One region of the Paracidovorax wautersii genome, then DNA from elsewhere that is predicted to be linked to it. Evidence: predicted binding sites of a transcription regulator. Region 1 holds the regulator's gene; the other holds the start of a gene.
What was found. Region 1 encodes LexA, which represses DNA repair genes until DNA is damaged. Its sites were predicted from a motif close to ACTGTATNNNNATACAGT; they were not measured.
Positions count from the first base shown of each region.

Region 1 (11,466 bases):
CCGCTGACCAGCGGGACCGGGCTCTGCACGATCATGCGGGCCAGCTGCTCGTCATTGAAGGCCCACAGGTCTTCGATGGAGCCGCCGCCGCGCACCAGCAGGATGGCGTCGATAGGCGGAGCATCCGGCACCGGCGCATGTGCCGAATCGCCCTCCAGCCCTTGTCCCTGCTGCGCGAGGCGATACATTTTCGATAGCGCCGCGCAGAGCGACGCCGGCGCCTGCGCGCCCTGCACCAGCGCGGGCACCAGCACCACGGGAATGTGCGGCACGCGCCGGCGCAGGGCCGTGACCACATCGTGCAGCGCGGCCGCGCCGGGCGACGTGACCAGGCCGATGCCGCGCGGCATCAGCGGCAGAGGCCGCTTGCGGTCGGCATCGAACAGGCCTTCGCCTTCCAGCTGCGCTTTCAGCCGCAGGAACTGCTCGAACAGCGCGCCCTGCCCGGCCCGCTGCATGCTCTCGACGATCAGTTGGAGATCGCCCCGCGCCTCGTACACGCCGATACGCCCGCGCAGCTCGACCAGTTCGCCGTCGCGCGGCTGAAAGTCTAGCAACGTGGCGGCCCGGCGGAACATGGCGCAGCGGACCTGCCCCTGCCCGTCCTTGAGCGTGAAGTAACAATGCCCGCTGGACGCGCGCGAGAAGCCGGTGATCTCGCCGCGCACCGCGACGGGGTTGAAGCGGGCCTCCAGCGCGTCAGCAATGGCGCGGCACAGCGCCCCGACTTCCCAGATTCGCGGCGCCACGCCTGGGTTCGGGCGGTCAAACACAGGCCACCTGCGCCTTCCCGGGCCAGGCCGGCACCGCGGTAGTCCACAGCGCGGAGCGAGCGGGAGCATTGCGGGCCGGCCCCGCGGCATGCCCCGCAAAGCCACAGAGGCACGTGCAAGTCATTGATTTCAAACAAATTTCCGGTGCGCGATTTTTCATCAATCTGTCAAACGCGTGATCCGGCGCCGCTTTGGAGCACTTGCCCCATCGGTTGCCCACTAAGTTATCCACAGGAACTGTGGGAAGAATCCGACGCGAAGCGCCCGTCTGCAGCAAGGTGGCAAGACATCCGCGCTTGCGGCGGTGGCCGGTGCCGGCTAGGCCATAATCGCCCGTTGCCTTTTCCGTGCGGAGTGAGAATTGCTGTCGATCATACAAGCCGCGGGCTGGCCCATCTGGCCCCTGATTGCCTGCTCCATCCTGGCGCTGGCCCTGGTCTTCGAGCGCTTCACGGCCCTGCGCACCGCGCGCGTGGCGCCGCCCAAGCTGCTGGACGAAGCCATCTCCGTCTCCTCTCGCGCCGTGCCTTCGCCGGACGTGGTCAACCAGCTTGCGCAGAACTCCGCACTGGGTGAGGTGCTGGCCACCGGCCTGCGCACGCTCAACAGCCATCCTCAAAGCTCCGAGGCCGATCTTCGGGCCGCCATGGAAGGTGCCGGCCGCGCCGTCGCCCACCGCCTGGAGAAGTACCTGAGCGCGCTGGCGACCATCGCCTCGGCCGCGCCGCTGCTGGGCCTGCTGGGCACGGTGATCGGCATGATCGAGATCTTCGGCTCGCAGGCGGGTGCCGGCGGCGCCGGCCAGGCCATGGGCGGGGGCAACCCGGCCCAGCTGGCGCATGGCATCTCGATCGCCTTGTACAACACGGCCTTCGGGCTGATCGTGGCGATCCCGGCGCTCATCTTCTGGCGCTATTTCCGCAGCCGCGTCGATGCCTACCTGCTGACGCTGGAACTGGCTTCCGAGCAGTTCCTGCGCCACATCAGCCGGCTGCGCAAGTAACCACCACCTAGTGAAGAAGAGGAAGAGCGCGCGGCCATGAACTTCCGTCCCCGTCCCAAAGAGGAACCGGAGATCAACCTGATCCCGTTCATCGACGTGCTGCTGGTCATCCTCATCTTCTTGATGCTGTCGACCACCTACAGCAAGTTCACCGAACTGCAGCTCACGCTGCCGGTGGCCGACGCCGAACAGCAGCGCGACCACCCCAAGGAAGTGATCGTCTCCGTGGCCGCCGACGGCCGCTACGCCGTCAACAAGACCGCGCTCGACGGCAAGAGCACCGACGTGCTGGCGCGCGCTCTCTCGGCTGCGGCGACCGCCGGGCGCGACAGCGTGGTAATCATCAGCGCCGATGCGGCGTCGCCGCACCAGGCGGTGGTGACGGTGATGGAAGCGGCCCGCCGGGTCGGACTGTCGCAGATCACCTTCGCCACGCAATCCTCGGCCGGCGCGCGCCGCTAGCGCATGGCAGAGGCAGCGCTGCAGCGCGCCTGGAAGCACCGCGGCCCGCTGGCCGTGGCGCTGTGGCCCCTCTCCCTGCTCTACGGCCTGCTGGCCGGCACGCGGCGGTGGCTCTACCGAGCCCGAATTCTGCGCAGCGAGCGCCTGCCCGTGCCTGTGATCGTCGTCGGCAACGTGATCGCCGGCGGCGCAGGCAAGACACCCGTGACCCAGGCGGTCGTGCGGCACCTGCAAAGCCGCGGCTGGCAGCCCGGCATCGTCTCGCGCGGCTATGGCCGCCGCACCACCGACTGCCGCGAAGTGCTGGTGGACAGTACCGCCGCCGAGGTAGGCGACGAGCCTGCGCTGCTGGCCCGCAGCACGGGCGTGCCGGTGTTCGTCGCCGCACGCCGCGCCGATGCGGGCCGCGCCCTGCTCGCGCGGCACCCCGGCACCGACGTGATCGTGTGCGACGACGGCCTGCAACATGGGGCGCTCGCGCGCGACGTGGAGATCTGCGTCTTCAACGACGATGGCATCGGCAACGGCTGGCTGCTGCCCGCGGGCCCGCTGCGCGAGCCCTGGCCGCGCAAGGTGGACCTGGTGCTTCACGCCGGCACCCGTCCGCCTGGCGGCGCCGCGCCCGGCTTCGCGCTGCGCCGCGTGCTTGCACCGTGGGCCCTGCGAGCCGATGGCACGCAGGTGCCGCTGCAGGCCTTGCAGCAGGCGCCGGGCTGGCACGCCGTGGCGGCCATTGCCCGCCCACAGGACTTCTTTGCCATGCTGCGGGCACAGGGCGTGCCCCTGGCGCAGACGGAAGCACTGCCGGATCACTACGATTTTGATAGCTGGATACGCAATCAGGACGGGCGCCATGGGCTGATTTTCACCGAAAAGGACGCGGTCAAGCTCTGGCCACGCCATCCGGACGCGCTGGCCGTGCCGCTGCAACTGGAGCTGGACCCGGCCTTCTGGCCCGCGCTGGACCGCCGACTGGCAACCGCCGGCGCACCGCGCCCCGCCGCGGCGTGAACAGGGTCTCGGCCCGCGCTCGCCCCCCCGCCCACTGGCTATCATCCCAACCCCTGACAACCCCCGCCCGAGAGCACACACGCTGCCTTCCGCGCACCACCGGACCCACCGCATGGACCCCAAACTGCTTGAACTGCTGGTCTGCCCCGTCACCAAGGGCCCTCTTTCCTTCGACCGCGAGCGTCAGGAGCTGGTCTCGCGCAGCGCCCGGCTGGCCTACCCCGTCCGCGACGGCATTCCCGTGCTGCTGGAAAACGAGGCACGCACGCTGACCGACGCCGAACTCGAAGCTTGACGCCCCCCAACGCCAGCCGAACGATCCGCCGCCTGCGGACCGCTTCCTGCGCTTTCCGCCCGCAGGGCTGCGCCCTTCACCCTCTCTTCACTGGCCATGAGCACCGCACTGCCTCCGTTCACCGTCATCATCCCCGCGCGCCTGGCCTCCAGCCGCCTGCCGAACAAGCCGCTGGCGGACATCGCAGGCCTGCCCATGGTGGTGCAGGTCGCGCGCCGCGCTGCCCGCAGCGGCGCCGCCCGGGCCGTGGTGGCGGCGGACGATGAACGCATCGTCGAGGCGTGCCGCACCCATGGCGTGGAGGCGCTGCTGACCCGCAGCGACCACCCCAGCGGCAGCGACCGCCTGGCTGAGGCCTGCGAGCTGCTGGGCCTGGAAGGCGACGACATCGTGGTGAACGTGCAGGGCGACGAGCCCCTGATCGACCCCGCCCTGATCGATGCGGTCGCAGCCCTGCTGCCCCTGCGCAGCGACGCCAGCATGGGCACGGCGGCCCACGCCATCCACGCACCGGAAGATGTGGCCAACCCCAACGTGGTGAAGGTGGTGCTGGATGCACGCGGGCTGGCGCATTACTTCAGCCGCGCGCCGATTCCCTTCGCGCGCGACCACGCACCCGGCAGCGCGTGGTGGCAGGCCCAGGCCGCAGCGCCAGCCCTGCAGGGCTTCGCGCCGCTGCGCCATATCGGCCTGTACAGCTACCGCGCCGGCTTCCTGCGCGAGTTTCCGCTGCTGGCTCCCGCTCCCACGGAGACGATTGAGGCGCTGGAACAGCTGAGAGCGCTGTGGCACGGCCACCGCATCGCCGTGCACGTGACCGACGCGGCACCCGGGCCTGGAGTCGACACCCCCGCCGACCTGGAACGCGTGCGCGCCATGATGCGCTGATGCACAGGCGCTGCACCACCGCGCACCAGGAGGCCTTTGCCGCTCCGGGACGATGCCCCACCCGTGTGCCCGATGCGATGGTCACCGCCGTCCACCGCCGCGCGATGCGGTGCCGGGCGCCGTACCACCGCCACGCGTCACCCGTGTGACGGGCGTCAGGTCCGCGCGGGGATCGCATGCTATCCTCGCCCGCGACCAAGAGCACACGCCCGGGCCTGCATGCGCCCAGCCATCGTGCCGCCGAATTCAACATTAAGAGGACTTCCATGAGATTGATTCTGCTGGGCGCCCCCGGTGCCGGAAAGGGCACGCAGGCGACCTTCATCTGCCAGAAATACGGCATTCCGCAAATCTCGACCGGCGACATGCTGCGCGCCGCCGTCAAGGCCGGCACGCCCCTGGGCGTCCAGGCCAAGGCGGTCATGGATGCCGGCCAGCTGGTCAGCGACGATCTCATCATCAACCTGGTCAAGGAGCGCATCGCCCAGCCCGACTGCGCCAACGGCTTCCTGTTCGACGGGTTTCCCCGCACCATCCCCCAGGCCGACGCGCTGAAGACGGCCGGCGTCAAGCTCGACTACGTGCTCGAGATCGATGTGCCCTTCGATGCCATCATCGAACGCATGAGTGGCCGCCGCTCGCACCCCGCCAGCGGCCGCACCTACCACGTGAAGTTCAACCCGCCCAAGGTCGAAGGCAAGGATGACGTGACGGGCGAGGAGCTGATCCAGCGCGAAGACGATAAGGAAGACACCGTCAAGAAGCGCCTGGACGTCTACAGCGCGCAGACCCGACCGCTGGTGGACTACTACTCCGGCTGGGCCGCCCAGGACCCGGCGAACGCGCCCAAGTACCGCAAGATCAGCGGCACCGGCAGCGTGGAAGACATCACGCAACGCGCCCTGCAGGCCCTGGCAGGCTGACCGGGTGCGGCGCCGCCAGCCGGCGGCGACCACACCTCTCTTCGACGCCCCGCCCTGCGGGGCGTTGTTGTTTTCAGCCGGCCGCGGGCCCCTGCGCTGTGCGACGCGTCCGGTACAGCTCCAGCCACAGCGCGATGCGTGCCTTCACCGGGCTCAGTCCCTGCGCATCGACAGGCAGGGCATCCGTCGGCCTGGCAAGCACGCGGCCCAAGGTGCAGCGCGTCGTCACCCGCACGGCCACGCCCGCGGCCTGCGCGCGCAGCAAGGCAGCCTCCAGCGCGTGGTGCAGCGTGCCGTTGCCCGTGGCCGCCACCACCAGACCCGCCACGCCGTCGGCCACCAGCAGATCCACCACACGGCCATCGGCGCCGGAATGGTTCATGACGATCTCGACGCGCGGCCAGACAGGCAAAGCGGAAGGCGCCGCGGTCCCTTCAGAGGAGCCACCCGTGACGCCCGGGCCCAGGGCGGCGTTCACCGGCCAGGCGTGCGCCATGCGCACCCGCCCCTCCTCCACCCAGCCGAGCGGCCCCTGCTCTCCCGAGTCGAACGCATCGATGCGATAGGGATGCACCTTGCGCACCGAAAGCGCGCCGTGCACGGCGCCGGCCGCCACCACCACCACGCCACGGGCGCCGGGCATGGCGGCCACGGCCACCGCATCCAGCAGGTTCTGCGGGCCGTCCGGCACGAGGGCCGTCGCCGGCCGCATGGCGCAGGTCAGCACCACGGGCTTGCGCGCATCCAGCAGCGCATGCAGGAACCAGGCGGTCTCTTCGATCGTGTCGGTGCCGTGCGTGATGACCAGACCCGCAACGGCCGGATCGGCCAGATGGTGCGCGCAACGGGCGGCCAGCGTCAGCAGCACGTCGAACGGCATGTCCTTGCTGTCCACCTGCGCCACCTGTTCGGACACCAGCGCGCCACCCGCCAGCGCCGCCAGGACGGGGACGGCATCCAGCAACTGCTGCACACCGACCTGCGCCGCGGTGTAGCCGATGTTGTCGCCCGCATTCGCCGCCGTGCCGGCGATGGTCCCGCCGGTGCCCAGCACCACAATTTTTCCTGCGCCCACTTGCATCCCTTAAAAAACTGGTAAAAAATACAGGTACTGGATTAAAAAACAGTCCAGCCAGCCCACTCTTTGAACGCACTGGAACACCCCATGCTCGACAGTCCCAAGCTCACGGCCCGCCAGCAGCAGATTCTGGACCTGATCCAGACCGCCATCGCCCGCACCGGCGCGCCGCCCACCCGGGCCGAGATCGCCGCAGAGCTGGGCTTCAAGTCGGCCAACGCGGCCGAAGAGCATCTGCAGGCCCTTGCCCGCAAGGGCGTCATCGAGCTGGTCAGCGGCACCTCCCGGGGCATCCGGTTGCGCAGCGATACGGTTCGCTCCATCAACGCCGCCCGCGGCACCCAGTTCCATCTGCCCATTCCCGGCCTGTCGCAGCTCGTGCTGCCCTTGGTCGGCCGCGTGGCGGCAGGGTCTCCGATTCTCGCCCAGGAACATGTGGACCAGAGCTACACCATCGAGGGCAGCCTGTTCCAGCACAAGCCCGACTACCTGCTCAAGGTGCGCGGCATGTCCATGCGCGACGCCGGCATCATGGACGGCGATCTGCTGGCCGTGCAGTCCACACGCGACGCGCGCAACGGCCAGATCATCGTGGCCCGCCTGGGCGACGACGTGACGGTCAAGCGCCTGCGCCGCACGGCCAGCGCCATCGAGCTGCTGCCCGAGAACCCCGACTACCCCGTGATCACCGTCCACCCGGGCGAACCGTTCGAGATCGAAGGCCTGGCGGTCGGCCTGATCCGCAACACCATGCTCATGTAGGCGTCCCCGCAGCGCGCCGTAGGTGGCGGGCGTCTGGTCGGGTGGAGGCCGAGTGCGGTAACCGTACTCAGTTCCCACCGGTCAACCCTGCGGCATCGCGCTGTTCGCAAATCCTGCCTGTGTTCAATCCTCCTGGCTGAAGCAAGTGGGCCATCGAGAGAAATCTCCCTGGGCGGTACGAACCCGGGGCGGTGGAACTCGCTCGTCCGCATGCCCAGGCATCAGCAACCGCTGGAGTTTTCACATGGCAATGGCCTTGCTCACCATCTCTTCCCTCTCTCAACCTGTGCGCGCCCTGGGCCGCTGGTTCAGCCGCAATCTGCCGAATGCCGGCAGCCAGGCGAAGCGCACCTCTCCCCCGGCTGCCAGCGCACTGCGGCCTGCCACGGCGCAGCACGGTCCGGGGGTTCACCGGCCAGGTCTGTGGATGGCGTTGCCCGGCTCATGCGTCGCTACCGACGGACGCTCCCGCGCTGCCGCCAATGCCGAACGCTTCGGTACGCCGGCGCCCATTGCCACGCTGCGGCCCGCCGCGTCCCCACGCCGTACGGTGCGCGTGGTACGGCACACGAACGCCGGCGATCCCAGCCGGCTCATGATCTCAGGCCGCATGGCCGACGTCTGCGCTGAACTGGACCGGCTCGTCGCGCGCGAAGCGGCCCAGCGGTAAGCCACCGCCTCCACCCGCGCTGCCCGCTGCGCGTCGCTGGCTGGCTGGTTGCTGGTCGGTCGAAGCGGAAGTCGGGCCACCGGGCCGCTCTGCAGCCCTGCAGTCCGCAGTGAAGCGGCCCCGCAAGCAGCATGCCGGCCCCCCATCGCCCCGACGCGATGCCGAGCGCACGGACGCCAACAGCCGATCAGGCCTGCATCCGGTCCAGCGTGACGGGGCTCTTCCAGAACGGCTTCACGGTGAAGCCACCGCCCGCATACCAGCCTCGCTCCCAGCCACGGTCCGCTTCTGGCGCTGGCTCTGGCTCTGTGCTAGCCCCAACGGAGAGCCGCATCGGCCTTCGCCTGTGACTTCGCTGCGCGGTCTCATCGCTTTGCTGCTTTGCTTTGCTGCTCCGTCGTTGTGCCGTGGTCAGCCTCCACCGCCTGAGTCACTTTGCCCCATTGAGCGGTCGCAATAAATATTCATAATCGATGCATGTTTAAGCGGCGCGATAGACATCTTTGAAGCAGCGTCAAAGCCCAGACCACGAAAGACCGGTATGACCGACTCCACCTCTCCCCGCCCTCTTGAAATCCACCACCCTGTCTCTGGCCTCTCGGACCGGATCGCCCGGGGCACCACCTTGGCCCTTCGCTTTTTGGCGGACACCTTCTTCGCCAAGCGCTACGGCAACCGCGCCATCGTGCTCGAGACCGTTGCGGCGGTGCCCGGCATGGTGGGAGGCATGCTGGTCCATCTGCGCTGCCTGCGCTGGATGATCGACGACCACGGATGGATCCGCACCTTGCTCGACGAGGCGGAGAACGAGCGCATGCACCTGATGGTGTTTTTGGAGATCGCCAAGCCCAACTTGTTCGAGCGGTTCGTGATTCTGACGGTGCAGGCCCTCTTCTTCGTCTTCTTCTTCGCGCTCTACCTGTTCTCCTCCCGCACGGCGCACCGTCTGGTGGGCTATTTCGAAGAAGAAGCGGTCGTCAGCTACACGCGCTACCTGGCTGAAATCGACGCAGGGCGGGTGGAGAACATCGCGGCGCCGCAACTCGCCATCGACTACTGGCATCTGCCCGCCCAGGCCCGCCTGCGTGACGTCGTTCTGGCGGTGCGCCTGGACGAGGCGGGCCACCGCGATGTCAACCATGGGTTCGCCGATGTCCTCGCCCGCGGTGACAAGCTCGGGTCGGTCGCGCACTGAGACGGACCACGGCCACCGCCCGCAGCGCGGCACGGTGTCTGGCGGCCATCGCCGGGCGCACGCCGCAGGAGTGACGGCGCCGGGTGCGCGCCGGCAGAGGCGCCCCTTTCAAGCGAGCCCGTCCGCCCCGGTTGCGCCGCCGCTCAGCTGTTGAGCTGCGCCCACAGCTTGTCCAGCCGCTTCACGCTCACGGGCTGCGGCGTCCGCAGCTCCTGGGCGAAGAAGCTCACGCGCAGTTCCTCCAGCAGCCAGCGCAGCTCTTGCATGCGCACATCGACCGCGCCTTTGCGCTCTGCCACCAGGCGCCAGTAGCGCTGCTCCTGCGGGCGCAGTTCGGCCAGCTTGGCCGCATCGCGGGCCGGGTCTGCGCGGTATTTGTCCAGGCGCAGGGTGATGGCCTTGAGGTAGCGCGGAAAGTGCGCCAGCTGGGCCCACGGCGCCGCGGCGATGAATGTCTTGGGCATCAGCCGCTGCAGTTGCTGCTGCGCGTCCTGCGTGGCGTCGGGCGCATTCTTGGTGTCCTTGATCTTGCGCACGGCGGCGGCGTACTCTACCAGGATGGTGCCCGCCAGGCGGGCGACCTCGTTGGCGATCAGCGTCAGCCGGCCCCGGCCCTCGTCCACCCGGCGCTTGAAGTCGGCCTCGTTGGTGGGCAAGGGGTCTTGCAGGAAGGCGCGGTCCAGCGCCACGTCGATGATCTGGGCGCGCAGTTCTTCCTGCGTGCCCAGCGGCATGTAGGCCACGGCCATCTTCTGCAGATCTGGGATGTTCTTTTCCAGGTACTTGAGCGCATCCTTGATCTGCAGCGCGAAGAGACGCCGCAGCCCGGCACGGTGCTTGGCCGCGGCCACCTCGGGCTCGTCGAACACCTCGATGGTCACGGCGTCGCCGCCGTCGATGAGCGCCGGAAAGCCGATCAACGTCTGGCCGGCCTTGCGGATCTCCATCAGCTCGGGCAGTTCGCCGAAGGTCCACGCGGTGTAGCGCGCGTCGGCCCTTTGCGCGACCTTTTCCGCGGGCGCCGCCGTGCGGGCGGCCCCCGCAGGCGAAGCGCCGGCGGGCTTGCCTGACGCTATGCTTTTAGTAGCTTCATGCGCTTTTCCACCCTCAGATTCACGGTCTTTCGTATCTGAATTGCCCTGTACACCAGCGCCTCCAGCTATCTTTAATGAAGCAAGCGCCTGGAACGCGCCGCGCGCCTTGGCGCCCCACTCGGCCTTCAGGGCCCCCAGGTTGCGGCCATGGCCCAGCTGGCGACCGTGCTCGTCCACCACGCGGAAGTTCATGAACAGGTGCGGGCTCAGCATGTCGAGCTTGAAGTCCGCCCGCTTCACGTCGAGCGAGGTTTCATCGCGCACCTGCTTGAGCAGCGCGTCCACCAGGCTGCCGTGGCCGAAGCGCTCGGGCGCGTTGAACAGCTCCGCGATGCGCGCCGCGCTCTCGGGCAGCGGCACGAAGCGGCTGCGCGGGCGCTGCGGCAGGCTTTTCAGCAGCGCCTGGACCTTGGCTTGCAGCATGCCGGGCACCAGCCACTCGCAGCGCTCTTCGCTGACCTGGTTGAGCACGAACAGCGGCACGGTCACGGTGATGCCGTCGCGCGCATCGCCGGGCTCGTGCAAATAGCTGGCGGCGCAGTCCACGCCACCCAGGCGCACGGTCTTGGGGAAGGCGTTGCCGGTGATGCCGGCCGCCTCGTGGCGCATGAGCTCTTCGCGCGTGAGCTTGAGCAGGTCGGGGTTACCGCCCGCCGCATCGCGGTACCAGGCCTCGAAGCCCGCGCCCGTGCACACATCCGCCGGCAGCTGTTGGTCGTAGAAGGCGTAGATGAGTTCGTCGTCCACCAGCACGTCCTGGCGGCGCGACTTGTGCTCCAGCTCTTCCACCTTGGCGATGAGCTTATGGTTGGCGGCCAGAAAAGGCAGCCGGGTCTCCCACTGCCCGTTCACCAGCGCTTCGCGGATGAAGATGTCGCGCGCGGCGTACGGGTCGATCTTGCCGAAATTCACCCGCCGGTTGTTGTAGATGACGATGCCGTACAGCGTGGCACGCTCCAGCGCCGAGACCTGCGCGGCCTTCTTCTCCCAGTGCGGGTCCAGCATCTGCTTCTTCAGCAGGTGGCCGCCGATCTGCTCGATCCACTGCGGCTCGATGGCGGCGATGCCGCGGCCGAACAGGCGCGTGGTCTCTACCAGCTCGGCCGCCACGATCCAGCGCCCGGGCTTTTTGTTCAGGTGCGCGCCCGGGTGCTTGTAGAACTTGATGCCGCGCGCGCCCAGGTACCAGTCTTCCTCGTCGCTCTTCACGCCGATGTTGCCCAGCAGGCCGGCCAGCATGGACAGGTGGATCTGCTCGTAGCTCGCGGGATTCGTGTTGAGCTTCCAGCGGTGTTCCGTCACCACGGTCAGC
Region 1 is NZ_JAVIZX010000001.1:3,809,500-3,820,965, forward strand. Features, by position in the region: gene xseA (exodeoxyribonuclease VII large subunit) at 1-773, opposite strand, end outside; gene QE399_RS17130 (MotA/TolQ/ExbB proton channel family protein) at 1,135-1,776, shown strand; gene QE399_RS17135 (ExbD/TolR family protein) at 1,813-2,238, shown strand; gene lpxK (tetraacyldisaccharide 4'-kinase) at 2,242-3,249, shown strand; gene QE399_RS17145 (Trm112 family protein) at 3,362-3,544, shown strand; gene kdsB (3-deoxy-manno-octulosonate cytidylyltransferase) at 3,641-4,432, shown strand; gene adk (adenylate kinase) at 4,699-5,355, shown strand; gene QE399_RS17160 (asparaginase) at 5,429-6,436, opposite strand; gene lexA (transcriptional repressor LexA) at 6,521-7,195, shown strand; gene QE399_RS17170 (hypothetical protein) at 7,440-7,865, shown strand; gene QE399_RS17175 (alternative oxidase) at 8,407-9,060, shown strand; gene hrpA (ATP-dependent RNA helicase HrpA) at 9,204-11,466, opposite strand, start outside.

Region 2 (11,466 bases), 2.1 Mb from region 1:
GCGGCACGGTCATGGAGGTGGCCTACACGCAGACCGCCGACATCGGCAAGGTGCGCGAGACGGTGTCCAAGCTCGGCTACGCCGACGTGATCGTGCAGAACTTCGGCACCTCGCGCGACGTGATGATCCGCCTGCCCGTGCAAAAGGGCGTCACGTCCGCGCAGCAGAGCGAACAGGTGCTGGGGGCGCTGAAGGCTGCCGACCCTGAAGTCACCCTGCGCCGCACCGAATTCGTCGGCCCGCAGGTGGGCGAGGAACTGGTGCACGGCGGGCTCATGGCCCTCGGCATGGTGGTGCTGGGCATCGTGATCTACCTGGGCTTCCGCTTCGAGTGGAAATTCGGCGTGGCCGCGGTGATCGCCAACCTGCACGACGTGGTCATCATCCTGGGCTTCTTCGCCTTCTTCCAGTGGGAGTTCTCGCTGGCGGTGCTGGCCGGCGTGCTGGCCGTGCTGGGCTACTCGGTGAACGAGTCCGTGGTGATCTTCGACCGGATCCGCGAGGCCTTCCGCAAATTCCGCAAGATGGACACGCACGAGGTGATCGACCACGCCATCACCTCCACGATGAGCCGCACGATCATCACCCACGCCTCCACCGAGGCCGTGGTGCTGTCGATGTTCTTCTTCGGCGGCCCGAGCCTGCACTATTTCGCGCTGGCGCTGACCATCGGCATCCTGTTCGGCATCTACTCCTCCGTGTTCGTCGCCGCCGCCATCGCCATGTGGCTGGGCGTCAAGCGCGAAGACCTGGTGAAGGCGCCGCCCCGGAAGGATGGCGACCCCAACGATCCCAACGCCGGCGCCGCCGTCTGAGGTGGCACCGCGCTGCCCCGGCGCGGGCCGCCGCGCCAAGCGCGCGGGCCCCGCGGTTGGACCGCATCACGATGGGGATACCACGGCGTTGCACACCGATGGTTCACGGCTAATATCGAGGCCGTATGGATAGCCCTCGCCCCGTCCACCCCCAGCGCCGCCTTGGCCGGCTGGCGCGACAGCGGTTCGTGGACGGGCTGTGCTCCGGCCTGCCGGCGCTCGATCAGGCGCTGCTCGACTTCCTGACCACGCTCATGGGCCAGACGGCCACGCAGCGCGAGATGCAGCAGCGCCGCGACAGCTGGCAGCGCTACCAGGACCACCACCGCACCTGGGTCGAGGGCGTCGCCCGGGCCTGGCGCGCCGGTCTTTCCGCCCAGGCCAGCACCTCCGGCGCCAGCGTGCCGTCGCCTGCGGGCGGCTTCGAATTGCTCAGCGACGAGGTGGTCGAGAACCGCATCCTGGCCTCGCGCCTGGCCCTGACCATGGCCGAGCACCTGGCCGAGGGGTTCGACCCCGTGCGCCAGCGCACGCAGCAGGTCGAGGGCCAGGAGCTCGGGGCTGGCGACATCCTGCGCGCCGAGACGCTGTGCCTGCTGCTGGTCGAGCAGTGGGTCGACGCGGGCCTGCCCGCGTGCCGACCTGCAGGCGGCCATGGACCCGCTGCGGCGCGAACTGGGCGCCCTGCTGCTGCGGCAGTACCGGGACACCGACCGTTTCTACGAAGAGCAGGGTGTCGTCCTGTCGGAGGACCTGCGCTCGCGTGTGCGCCGGGCCCCCGGCGATGTGTCTCCCTCGCGCCCGTCCGCCATGGCCCAGGGCGCGGCCGAGGCGCCGGGCGCAAGGCAGGCCTTTGCGGCGGCTTCCGATTTCATTCCCACCGGCCGGGCGCTGCCCAGCACGCTGCGGGCCGCAGGGGCCTCCGGCGGCGGACTGGGCGGCGGGTCGGGCACGCCACTGGGGCGGGCGCGCCAGCGCGCGCAGGGCGTCATGGGCCAGCTGCGCCGCCTGCTGCTGGTCCAGCCGGGCATGGGCATGGACGTATCCCAGGCGCCGGCATCGCCCGCGCTGGCGCGCGCACTGTCGGCCCAGCGCATGCAGGCCGACGCCTACTACAGCGACCTTGCCACGCTGGTCCAAGACTACAGCCCCGCGGGCGTGGCGCAGATGGCCGGCGCCGTCCGCCAGCGATCGGCCGAGCTGAAGAAGCAGGCCTCCAGTGCCGGCGAGAAGGCCATCATCGAGGTGGTGGCCCTGATGTTCCAGAGCATCCTCAGCGAGGACCGCATTCCCCCCGCCGTGCGTGTGTGGTTTGCGCGGCTGCAGGTGCCGGTCCTGCGCGTGGCGCTGGCCGAGCCCGAGTTCTTCAGCGACCTGAACCACCCCGCGCGCCAGCTCATCGACCGCATGGGCTCGTGCGTGCTGGGCTTCGATGCAGCCGCCATCGGCGGCAGCGCGCTGGAGGCCGAGATCCGGCGCGTGGTGCAGGTGATCGAGCAGTACCCCGAGACCGGCCACCGCGTGTTCCAGCTGGTGCACGAGGAGTTCGAAAAATTCCTGGCCCGTTTCCTCACCGAGAAGCAGGCCACCTCGCGCATCGTGAGCGTGGCCCAGCAGGTGGAGCAGAAGGAGACGCTGGCGATCCAGTACACCATCGAGTTGCGCACCCTGCTCAAGGACATGCCCGTGCGCGACGAGATCCGCGACTTCCTGTTCAAGACCTGGGCGGAGGTGCTGGCCATGTCCGCGGTGCGTGACGGTGCCCAGCATCCGCAGACGGTGGCCCTCAAGCGCACGGCTGCCGATCTGGTGTGGGCCGCCGGTGCCAAGCCGAACCGCGCCGACCGCACGCAGGTCATCCAGAACCTGCCGGGCCTGCTGCAGAACCTGCGGAGCGGCATGGCGCTCATCGGCGTCCAGGGGCCGCCGCAGGACGCGCAGATCAAGGTGCTCACCGACACGCTGGCCGACGCCTTCCTCTCCAAGACGGCCTCCATTCCCCAGGCGCGCATCGACGCGATGTCCCGGCGCCTGGCCAATCTGGAGGACTACATGAGCGACGAGACCTTGGGCGAGATGCCGCTCAATGCCGACACCATCGAGATGATGCTGGGAATCGATGCGTCGTCCATCCATGTCATCGCCGACAACGGCGCACCGGTGCAGCAGGAAGCCGTGGCCTGGGCGCAGGAGCTGCAGCGCGGCACCTGGTTCACGCTGGACCACAATGGCGCGTCCGCCCAGGTGCAGTACGCCTGGCACAGCCGGCGCAAGCAGCTGCACCTGTTCGCCGCTGCGGACGGCCGCAGCTACCTGCTGCAGCTGCGCCGCCTGGGCGCCTACCTGCAGTCCGGCCTGCTGGTGGCCCAGGAGGAGGAAGGCCTCACCATGCGCGCCACGCGCGAGGCGCTCGCCAAACTGGACGCCAACCCCGAGCGCCTGCTGGATTGAGCCGCGCGGCCCGTGCGGCCGTGCTGCCTCGCCGCGCCAGGGCGCTGCAGATTGGAGCCGGGTCCCGGCTGCGGGGCTGCAAGCGCTGGCGACTTGATCCATGCCCGAGTCGTCTTTCCGTGGAAGCTAAGGCTCTTTTGCGAGGCGAGACACCGGCAAGGGCTGGCCTCGTACCGGAGCCGCCCTTAGCGCGGGCCCCACCGCAGGGTGCGGTGCGCGGCGGCCAATGCCGGCCGTACGGTGCTGATCGATGCCACGAGCGCCGGGCGCAGCGGGCGGCGATGCGAAGGGTGCAATGCCTGCGGGGTGCGATACGGGGTGAGGGATGAGAGAGGAGCGGAGCCCTCAGTCTGCAGCGTCCTCGTCCCCGCCGCTCGCTGCGGCATCCCGGCCGGCACGCACCACGCGGCGCACGATATCGCCTGCAAAGCCGCGCGCAGCAAGAAAGCGCATCTGCCGCGCCATCTCCTGCGGCGTGGTCGCGGGGTGGTGGCCGAACCGCTGCTGCCAGACGGCTGCGGCGCGTTCTTGTTCCGTACCGGCCAGGCGGCCCAGTGTGGCGCGCACCAGGTCGTCGTCCAGGCCCTTGCTGCGCAGCTCCTGCGCCAGGCGCTGGTGGCCCAGCCGGCCCGCCCGCCGGTTCACGACCGACTCGGCCACCCGCGCGGGGTTGATGAAATCCTTGGCCTGCAACTCGTCCAGCACGGCCTGCAGGTCATCGCCTTCCTGCACATGGCGGGCCAGCTTGGTCTGCAGTTCGGTGCGCGAGTGCTCGCGCTGGGCCAGCAGGCGCAGCGCGCGGCCCTTGAGCGACAAGCGGGCAAATCCCATGAATGCTATGAAAACAAGAGCTGCTGGCGCAGGTGTGTACTGCGCCAGAGCCCGTTTTGATGCTGATTGGTCAGCGCGCGCTCACTTCTCGGCCTTGTCCGCCTTGGCGGGCTTCTCGGCCTTTTCAGGCTTGGAAGCGCCGGCCTGCGAGCTGCCGGGCAGCAGGGCGATGCCCAGGCCTTCGCGCACCCGGTTCTCGATCTCGAACGCCAGGTCGGCGTTCTCGCGCAGGAACTCGCGGGCGTTGTCACGGCCCTGGCCGATCTTCTCGCCGTTGTAGGCGTACCAGGCGCCGCTCTTTTCGAGGATGCGCGCTTCCACGCCCATGTCGATGATCTCGCCTTCGCGGCTGATGCCTTCGCCGAAGAGGATGTCGAACTCCGCCGTCTTGAAGGGCGGGCTCACCTTGTTCTTCACCACCTTGACCTTGGTTTCGTTGCCGATGGCTTCGTCGCCCTTCTTGATGGTGCCGGTGCGGCGGATGTCCAGGCGCACGGAGGCGTAGAACTTCAGCGCGTTGCCGCCCGTAGTGGTCTCGGGGCTGCCGAACATCACGCCGATCTTCATGCGGATCTGGTTGATGAAGATGACCGTGCAGTTGGTCTTCTTGATCGTGGCGGTGAGCTTGCGCAGGGCCTGGCTCATCAGGCGGGCCTGCAGGCCGGGCAGCGAGTCGCCCATCTCGCCTTCGATTTCGGCCTTGGGTGTCAGCGCGGCCACCGAGTCGACGACGATCAGGTCCACGGCGCCGGAGCGCACCAGGCTGTCCACGATTTCCAGCGCCTGCTCGCCGGTGTCGGGCTGCGAGATGAGCAGATCGGACAGCTTCACGCCCAGCTTCTGGGCGTATTGCACGTCCAGCGCGTGTTCGGCATCGACGAAGGCGCAGGTGCCGCCCAGCTTCTGCATGTTGGCGATCACCTGCAGCGTGAGCGTGGTCTTGCCCGAGCTTTCCGGGCCGTAGATCTCGACCACGCGGCCGCGTGGCAGGCCGCCCACGCCCAGGGCGATGTCCAGGCCCAGGGAGCCGGTGGAGACCACCTGGATGTCTTCAATGACCTCGCCTTCGCCCAGGCGCATGATCGTGCCCTTGCCGAACTGCTTCTCGATCTGTGCCAGCGCGGCCTGCAGGGCCTTGGCCTTTTCGCTGTTGTTGACTGCGACGTCCATGGAAAACTCCTTGAAAGACTATGGGTGATGTGTCCTGGCCCGTCTGCTGTTAACCACAGGCTGGATGCTTGAACAGTAGTTTATGCGAGGGTTGTCGGCGCACTCAATCGAAATATAGTCAGTTTGACTGACAATATCCGGATGGCTGAACATCCTGTGCATTCGCCGGCCGGCGATGGCTGGCGCCAGACCCACCTGGGCCGCTTGCTGGGCCATGCCATGCGCCGCTTCGATGCGCGTGTGCTGCAGCTCATGGCCCATGCCGTCGAGGTGCCGCTGGCGCTCTCCAATCTGGCGGCCCGCGACCAGGTCAGCGCCGCACACATCCACATCACCCGCCACCTCTCGCTGGAGGGCGACCGGCTGACCGACCTGGCCCAGCGCGCGGGCATGGCCAAACAGTCCATGGCCGATCTGGTGGACCAGTGCGCGGCCTGGGGCCTGGTGACGCGGGAGCCCGACCCACGCGATGCGCGGGCCCGGATGGTGCGTTTCACACCCACGGGGCTGGCATGGCTGCAGGCCTTCCGGGATGCCGTGGCACAGGCCGAGGCGGAGTTCCGGGCCGAGGTGGGCGAGGAGGTGGCGACGGTGGTGGCCATCGGGCTGGAGGCCTATGCGGGCGCGGACGGCACGCCTGCCTGAGACCGTCCCTCGGCACCGCGTCCCGCCGCCTTGCGCGTGCCTGCGGACGAGGCGTAGTGCAGCGCCGGGGACTTGACCCGGCTCAAGTGGCCTGCACGGCCATGGAGCCCGCAGCGGCGGTGCGCATTCCGGCCTCTAGAATCATCGGCGTGCCCACCCTGTAGGGCGCCCGATCCGCACTCCAGGAGACACGCATGCGCATCCTCATTGCCGAAGACGACCAGGTGCTGGCCGACGGCCTGCTACGCACTCTGCGCGGCTCCGGCGCCGTGGTGGACCACGTGGCCAGCGGCACCGAGGCCGACGCCGCGCTCATGACCAACAACGAGTTCGACCTGCTCATCCTCGACCTGGGCCTGCCCCGCCTGCACGGGCTGGAGGTGCTCAAGAAGCTGCGCGGCCGTGGCTCGGCGCTGCCGGTGCTGATCCTCACCGCCGCCGACAGCGTGGACGAGCGCGTGAAGGGCCTGGACTTCGGCGCGGACGATTACATGGCCAAGCCGTTCTCGCTGCAGGAGCTGGAAGCCCGCGTGCGGGCGCTCACGCGCCGCGGCATGGGCGGCACCAGCAGCTCCATCAAGCACGGCCCGTTGGTCTACGACCAGGCCGGCCGCGTGGCCACCATCGACGGCAAGATGGTCGAGCTGTCGGCGCGCGAGCTGGGTCTGCTGGAGGTGCTGCTGCAGCGCGCCGGCCGCCTGGTGAGCAAGGAACAACTGGTGGAGCGGCTGTGCGAGTGGGGCGAAGAGGTCAGCAACAACGCCATCGAGGTCTACATCCACCGCCTGCGCAAGAAGATCGAGCGCGGCCCGATCCGCATCGCCACGGTGCGGGGCCTGGGCTACTGCCTGGAAAAGATCGCCTGACGCGGCACGCGACACGCGGCGCACGGCGTGGTGCTCACGCCCCGCCGTAGCTCTCCAGCGCCGTCCGCAGGCGCTGCACCACGGCCCGGCGCAGAGCCGCCGGCCGCACCACCTCCACGTCCGGCGCCAGCGGCAGCAACTGGCCGCAGGCATGCGCGATCGATTCGATCGGAAGGCGCACAGCCACGCGGCCGTCGCGGCGGCGTGATGGCTGCTCCCGCGCCTGGCGCACGGCGCGCGCGATGGCACTGGTCAGATCCTCCAGGCGGGCGAGCCCGCGCTCCGTCGCCAGCACGTCGGCATGGCCGGTATGCAGCCGTTCCTCGAATGCGCGCAGCGACCGGGCCCAGTGCGCCGGCAGGTCGAAACCCGGCGGGCGCGGCACCGGCAGGTCCGTGAGCGCGGCGGACTGGATCGCGGAGATGCGGTACGTGCGCAGGGCCCCGCCATCCGACAGCGCCACGAGGTACCACAGCCCCGCCTTGAGCACGAGGCCGAGCGGCGCCACCGTGCGCTCCGCAGTCCCCGACCAGCTCGCATAGCGCATCGCCAGCTGCCGCTCCTGCCATACGCCCGCCGCCACCGTGACCAGATGGGGCGTGGCCTCGCCGTCGCGGTACCAGCCGATGGGGTCCAGGTGCAGGCGCCCGCTCACGCTCTGGGCCGCGCCACGCCAAGCGGCCGGCAGGGCGGCCAGCAGCTTCAGCTGAGCGGACGCGACGTCGCCGGCCAGGCCCAGGTCGGCTGCAGGGCCGGGCAGGCCGCTCAGGAACACGGCCTGCGCCTCGGCCGGGGTGAGGCCGGTGAGCGTCGTGCGCCAGCCGGGCAGCAGGGCGAAGCCGCCGTGGCGGCCGCGGTCGGCGTAGATGGGCACGCCTGCGGCGCTCAGCTGGTCCACGTCGCGGTGCAGCGTGCGCACGGACACCTGCAGTTCCTGCGCCAGCGCCCGGGCGCTCATGCGGCCGCGCGTTTCCAGCAGCATCTGGAGCGAAAGCAGTCGGCTGGCGCGCATGGTGTGGCGGGCGGTGGATGGGAGATCGAAGCGATGCGCGGAGTGTGCACGCAATACATGCCACCAGGTGGCAGATATGGCTGCGCACACTGGCCGTCCTGACATCAACGCTTGGCCGCGGCCGTTCCGACGGCCCACAGGAGACCCACACAATGACTGCAACCGCACCGCTTTCCATCGCCCCACCCCTGCAGCCCGCGCCGCCCGGACTGTCCGATCCCTCTGTCATCGAGCTGCGCCGCTACGCCCTGCGTACCGGTCGGCGCGACGCGCTGATCCAGCTCTTCGACCGCGAATTCGTGGAAACGCAGGAGGCCTGCGGCATGCGAGTGATCGGCCAGTTCCGTGACATCGACCACCCGGACCTCTTCGTCTGGCTGCGCGGCTTCAGCGGCATGCCGGCCCGGCGCCGTGCACTGCAGTCCTTCTACGGCGGGCCGGTGTGGGCGGCGCACCGCGACGCGGCCAACGCCACCATGGCCGATTCGGACGATGTGCACCTGCTGCGCCCCGCCTGGCCCGGCGCGGCCGCAGAACTGCCGCCGCCGCAGCGCGCGCAGACGGGCGAAATCGCGTTGCCGCCCGGGCGGGCCGACATCGCCCTATTGCCCCTGCACGCAGCGCCCGGGCCCGAACTGCTGGCCCAGTGCCGCGAACGGCTCACGCCCTGCTGGCTGGCGGCGGGCGCCCGGGCCGTGGCCTGGTACGCCACCGAGGAGGCGCCCAACAGCTTTCCGCGCCTGCCCGTGCGCGAAGGCGTGCACAGGCTCATGTGCCTGATACTGCTGCGCCAGGCGGCCGCGCCCGGCATCGCGTTGCGCGAGGCCATCGGCGCGCTGCAGCCCTGGCTGGCCGGGCCCGCTGAACTGCACCGGCTGCGCCCCACGGCGCGGTCCGCCCTGCACGGCTGATCCTGCCCGCCGCAGCTTCCCGGTCGGGCTTGTGGTGCTACTTTTTACATAGCGTAAGGCGCTTGATGTATAAGCGCTGCAAGGCAGATTGACACCAAATCCTTTGCGGCGGCACCCTTGAAAATCTTCCAGCGCGAGCAACGCTCCCTGTTCGGCGAGATCCTCGACTGGATGCTCACGCCGCTGCTGCTGCTGTGGCCGGTCAGCCTGGCGCTGACCTGGCTGGTGGCGCAGGGGCTGGCCAACAAGCCCTTCGACCGCGCCCTGGAATACAACGCCCATGCCCTCGCGCAGCTGGTCAGCGTGCAGGACGAGGCGGTCACCTTCAACCTGCCGCAGCCGGCCAGCGAAATCCTGCGCGCGGACGAGTCCGACATCGTCTACTACCAGGTGATCTCGCCCACCGGGCAGTTCCTGTCGGGCGAGCGCGAGCTGCCTGCGCCACCCGAAGACGAGCGGCCGTTTTCGGGCGAGGTGAAGCTGCGCGACGCGGAACTGCGCGGCATCGACATCCGCGTGGCCTACATCTGGGTGCGCGTGCCCTTGCCGGGCGCGCCGGCGGCGCTGGTGCAGGTGGCCGAGACGCGCGAGAAGCGCAGCGTGCTGGCCACCGAGATCATCAAGGGCGTGATGCTGCCGCAGTTCGTCATCCTGCCGCTGGCCGTGCTGCTGGTGTGGCTGGCGTTGGCGCGCGGCATCAAGCCGCTGCACCAGCTGGAAGAACGCATCCGTGCGCGCCGGCCCGACGACCTGTCGCCGCTGGACCACAAGGCCGTGCCGATGGAGGTGGCGCCGCTCGTCGATTCCGTCAACGACCTGCTGCGCCGCCTGCACGAATCCATGGCCACGCAGAAGCGCTTTCTGGCCGACGCGGCGCACCAGCTCAAGACGCCGCTGGCGGGGCTGCGCATGCAGGCCGACCTGGCCCAGCGCGAGGGGTCGGACACCGAGGCGCTGCGCCGCTCGCTGCAGCAGATCGGGCGTTCCAGCATCCGCGCCACGCACACGGTGAACCAGCTGCTGTCGCTGGCGCGGGCGGAGGGCGGCGGCAACGGCCTGGCGCGCCAGCCGGTGGACCTGGCGCGGCTGTTGATCGAGGTCGTGCGCGACTGCGTACCCCGCGCGCTCGACAAGCACATCGACCTCGGCTACGACGGCGTTCAGCCCGGCGCCGCCGGCGTGTGGGTGGATGGCAACCCTACGCTGCTGGGCGAACTGGTGCGCAACCTGCTGGACAACGCCATCAACTACACACCGTCGAGCAAGTCGCAGCCGGGCGTGATCACCGCGCGCGTGCTGGCGGACACCTTCGGCCAGGTGGCCGTGCTGCAGGTGGAGGATTCGGGCCCGGGCGTGCCCCCGCACGAGCGGGAGCTGGTGTTCCAGCCGTTCTACCGCGTGCTGGGCTCGGACGCGGACGGCTCGGGCCTGGGTCTGCCCATCGTGCTGGAGATCGCCCGCCAGCACGGCGCCACCGTGCGGCTCGATGACGCGCATCCCGGCCAGACGCCGCCCGGGGCCTGCTTCTCGGTGCGCTTTCCTGCGCGGCCGGTGGCGGGCAGCGCCGATGCCTCGGCAGCACCGCCGACCATCCTGGGCGTCTGACACCACGCAGATCACGCAGCCACAAAAAAACAAAGCCCACGCCGTGGGGCATGGGCTTTGAACTGCAGGCGGTAGGTGGCCCGTCCGGGCTCTCCCGCCGTCGTCCGGCTTAGTAAGTGGTGGGCACCACGCCGCGTTCGTACTGGTAGGCGATTGTGCTCACGTCACCGCCCAGGCGCTGGATCTCGGCCAGGTACTCAGGGCCGCTGCGCATGCGCTGGTACTCGGCCAGGCGCTGCTGGTACACCGGGTCGGAGGCCAGCGAGCGTTCACCCATTGGGTAGCTGCCCAGGCCGGCGCGCTGCCACAGAGCCCAGTCGGCCTGCACTTCCACCCGTGCCACGCCTTGCTGCGGCTGGGGCGTCATGGTCGACACGGCGGGGCTGGCGGCGATGGGTTCGGGACCGCCCCAGCTTTCCTGGGACACCTGGGCATTGGCGGCGCCCACACCCGTGATGGCAATGGCGGCTGCGGCGATGAGATGCTTGCAATTCATGACAGAAGTCCTTTCTTGGTCATCAAAACGTGCAGTTAGCGGAATTGCTTGCTGCGAGGAATCCAGTGTGCGCCGCCCTGGGACCCCGTCCTGTGCGAAATCCCGGGGATGCGTGTCAGCCCGGTTCCGACAGCGGCGTGCTCCTGGGCGACGGCCCCTGTCCCTGGCGGAGACGGCTTTCCGAGGGGCCGGACCTGTCGTCCATCGCAGGGTCCGGCGCTGCCTGGCGCGCGAAGGCTCCCGTCGCGCTCCCTGCCTTTTCTGCCGGGCTGTCAGACGAAAAAAAGCCTCCCGGCCATACAGGGCGGGAGGCAGCCTCGCGCAAGCGAGGGAGAGGGCTTCTCGTGCGGGGCGAAGCGATCAGTGGGCGTTGCCCGTGGCAGCGCGGCCGGCCACGGCGCTCACATCGCCACCCAGGCGGCGCACTTCGGCGGTGTACTCGGCGCCGCTGCGCAGGCGGCGGTACTCGGCGACCTTCTGGTCATAGGCGGCGTCGGCGACATGGGTCGTCTCGCCGCTGTTGTAGTCGGACAGGCCGGCACGGTTCCACAGGTTCAGGTCGGCCTGCACTTCGGCGCGGCTCAGGGCCGGGCCCTGGGCCACGGGCTCGGCACCGAACCATTCTTCCTGGGAGTGCGTGGCGGCCGAGGCGGTGCCCGCGAAA
Region 2 is NZ_JAVIZX010000001.1:1,688,046-1,699,511, forward strand. Features, by position in the region: gene secF (protein translocase subunit SecF) at 1-815, shown strand, start outside; partial or broken gene QE399_RS07685 (DUF1631 family protein) at 941-3,266, shown strand; gene recX (recombination regulator RecX) at 3,612-4,097, opposite strand; gene recA (recombinase RecA) at 4,179-5,267, opposite strand; gene QE399_RS07700 (MarR family winged helix-turn-helix transcriptional regulator) at 5,409-5,912, shown strand; gene QE399_RS07705 (response regulator) at 6,107-6,778, shown strand; gene QE399_RS07710 (helix-turn-helix transcriptional regulator) at 6,813-7,790, opposite strand; gene QE399_RS07715 (NIPSNAP family protein) at 7,943-8,701, shown strand; gene QE399_RS07720 (sensor histidine kinase) at 8,819-10,306, shown strand; gene QE399_RS07725 (hypothetical protein) at 10,416-10,802, opposite strand; gene QE399_RS07730 (DUF4148 domain-containing protein) at 11,163-11,466, opposite strand, start outside.
Region 2: recA (recombinase RecA) is a predicted target of LexA. The motif match lies at 5,327-5,344, and genes of this name have one in related genera.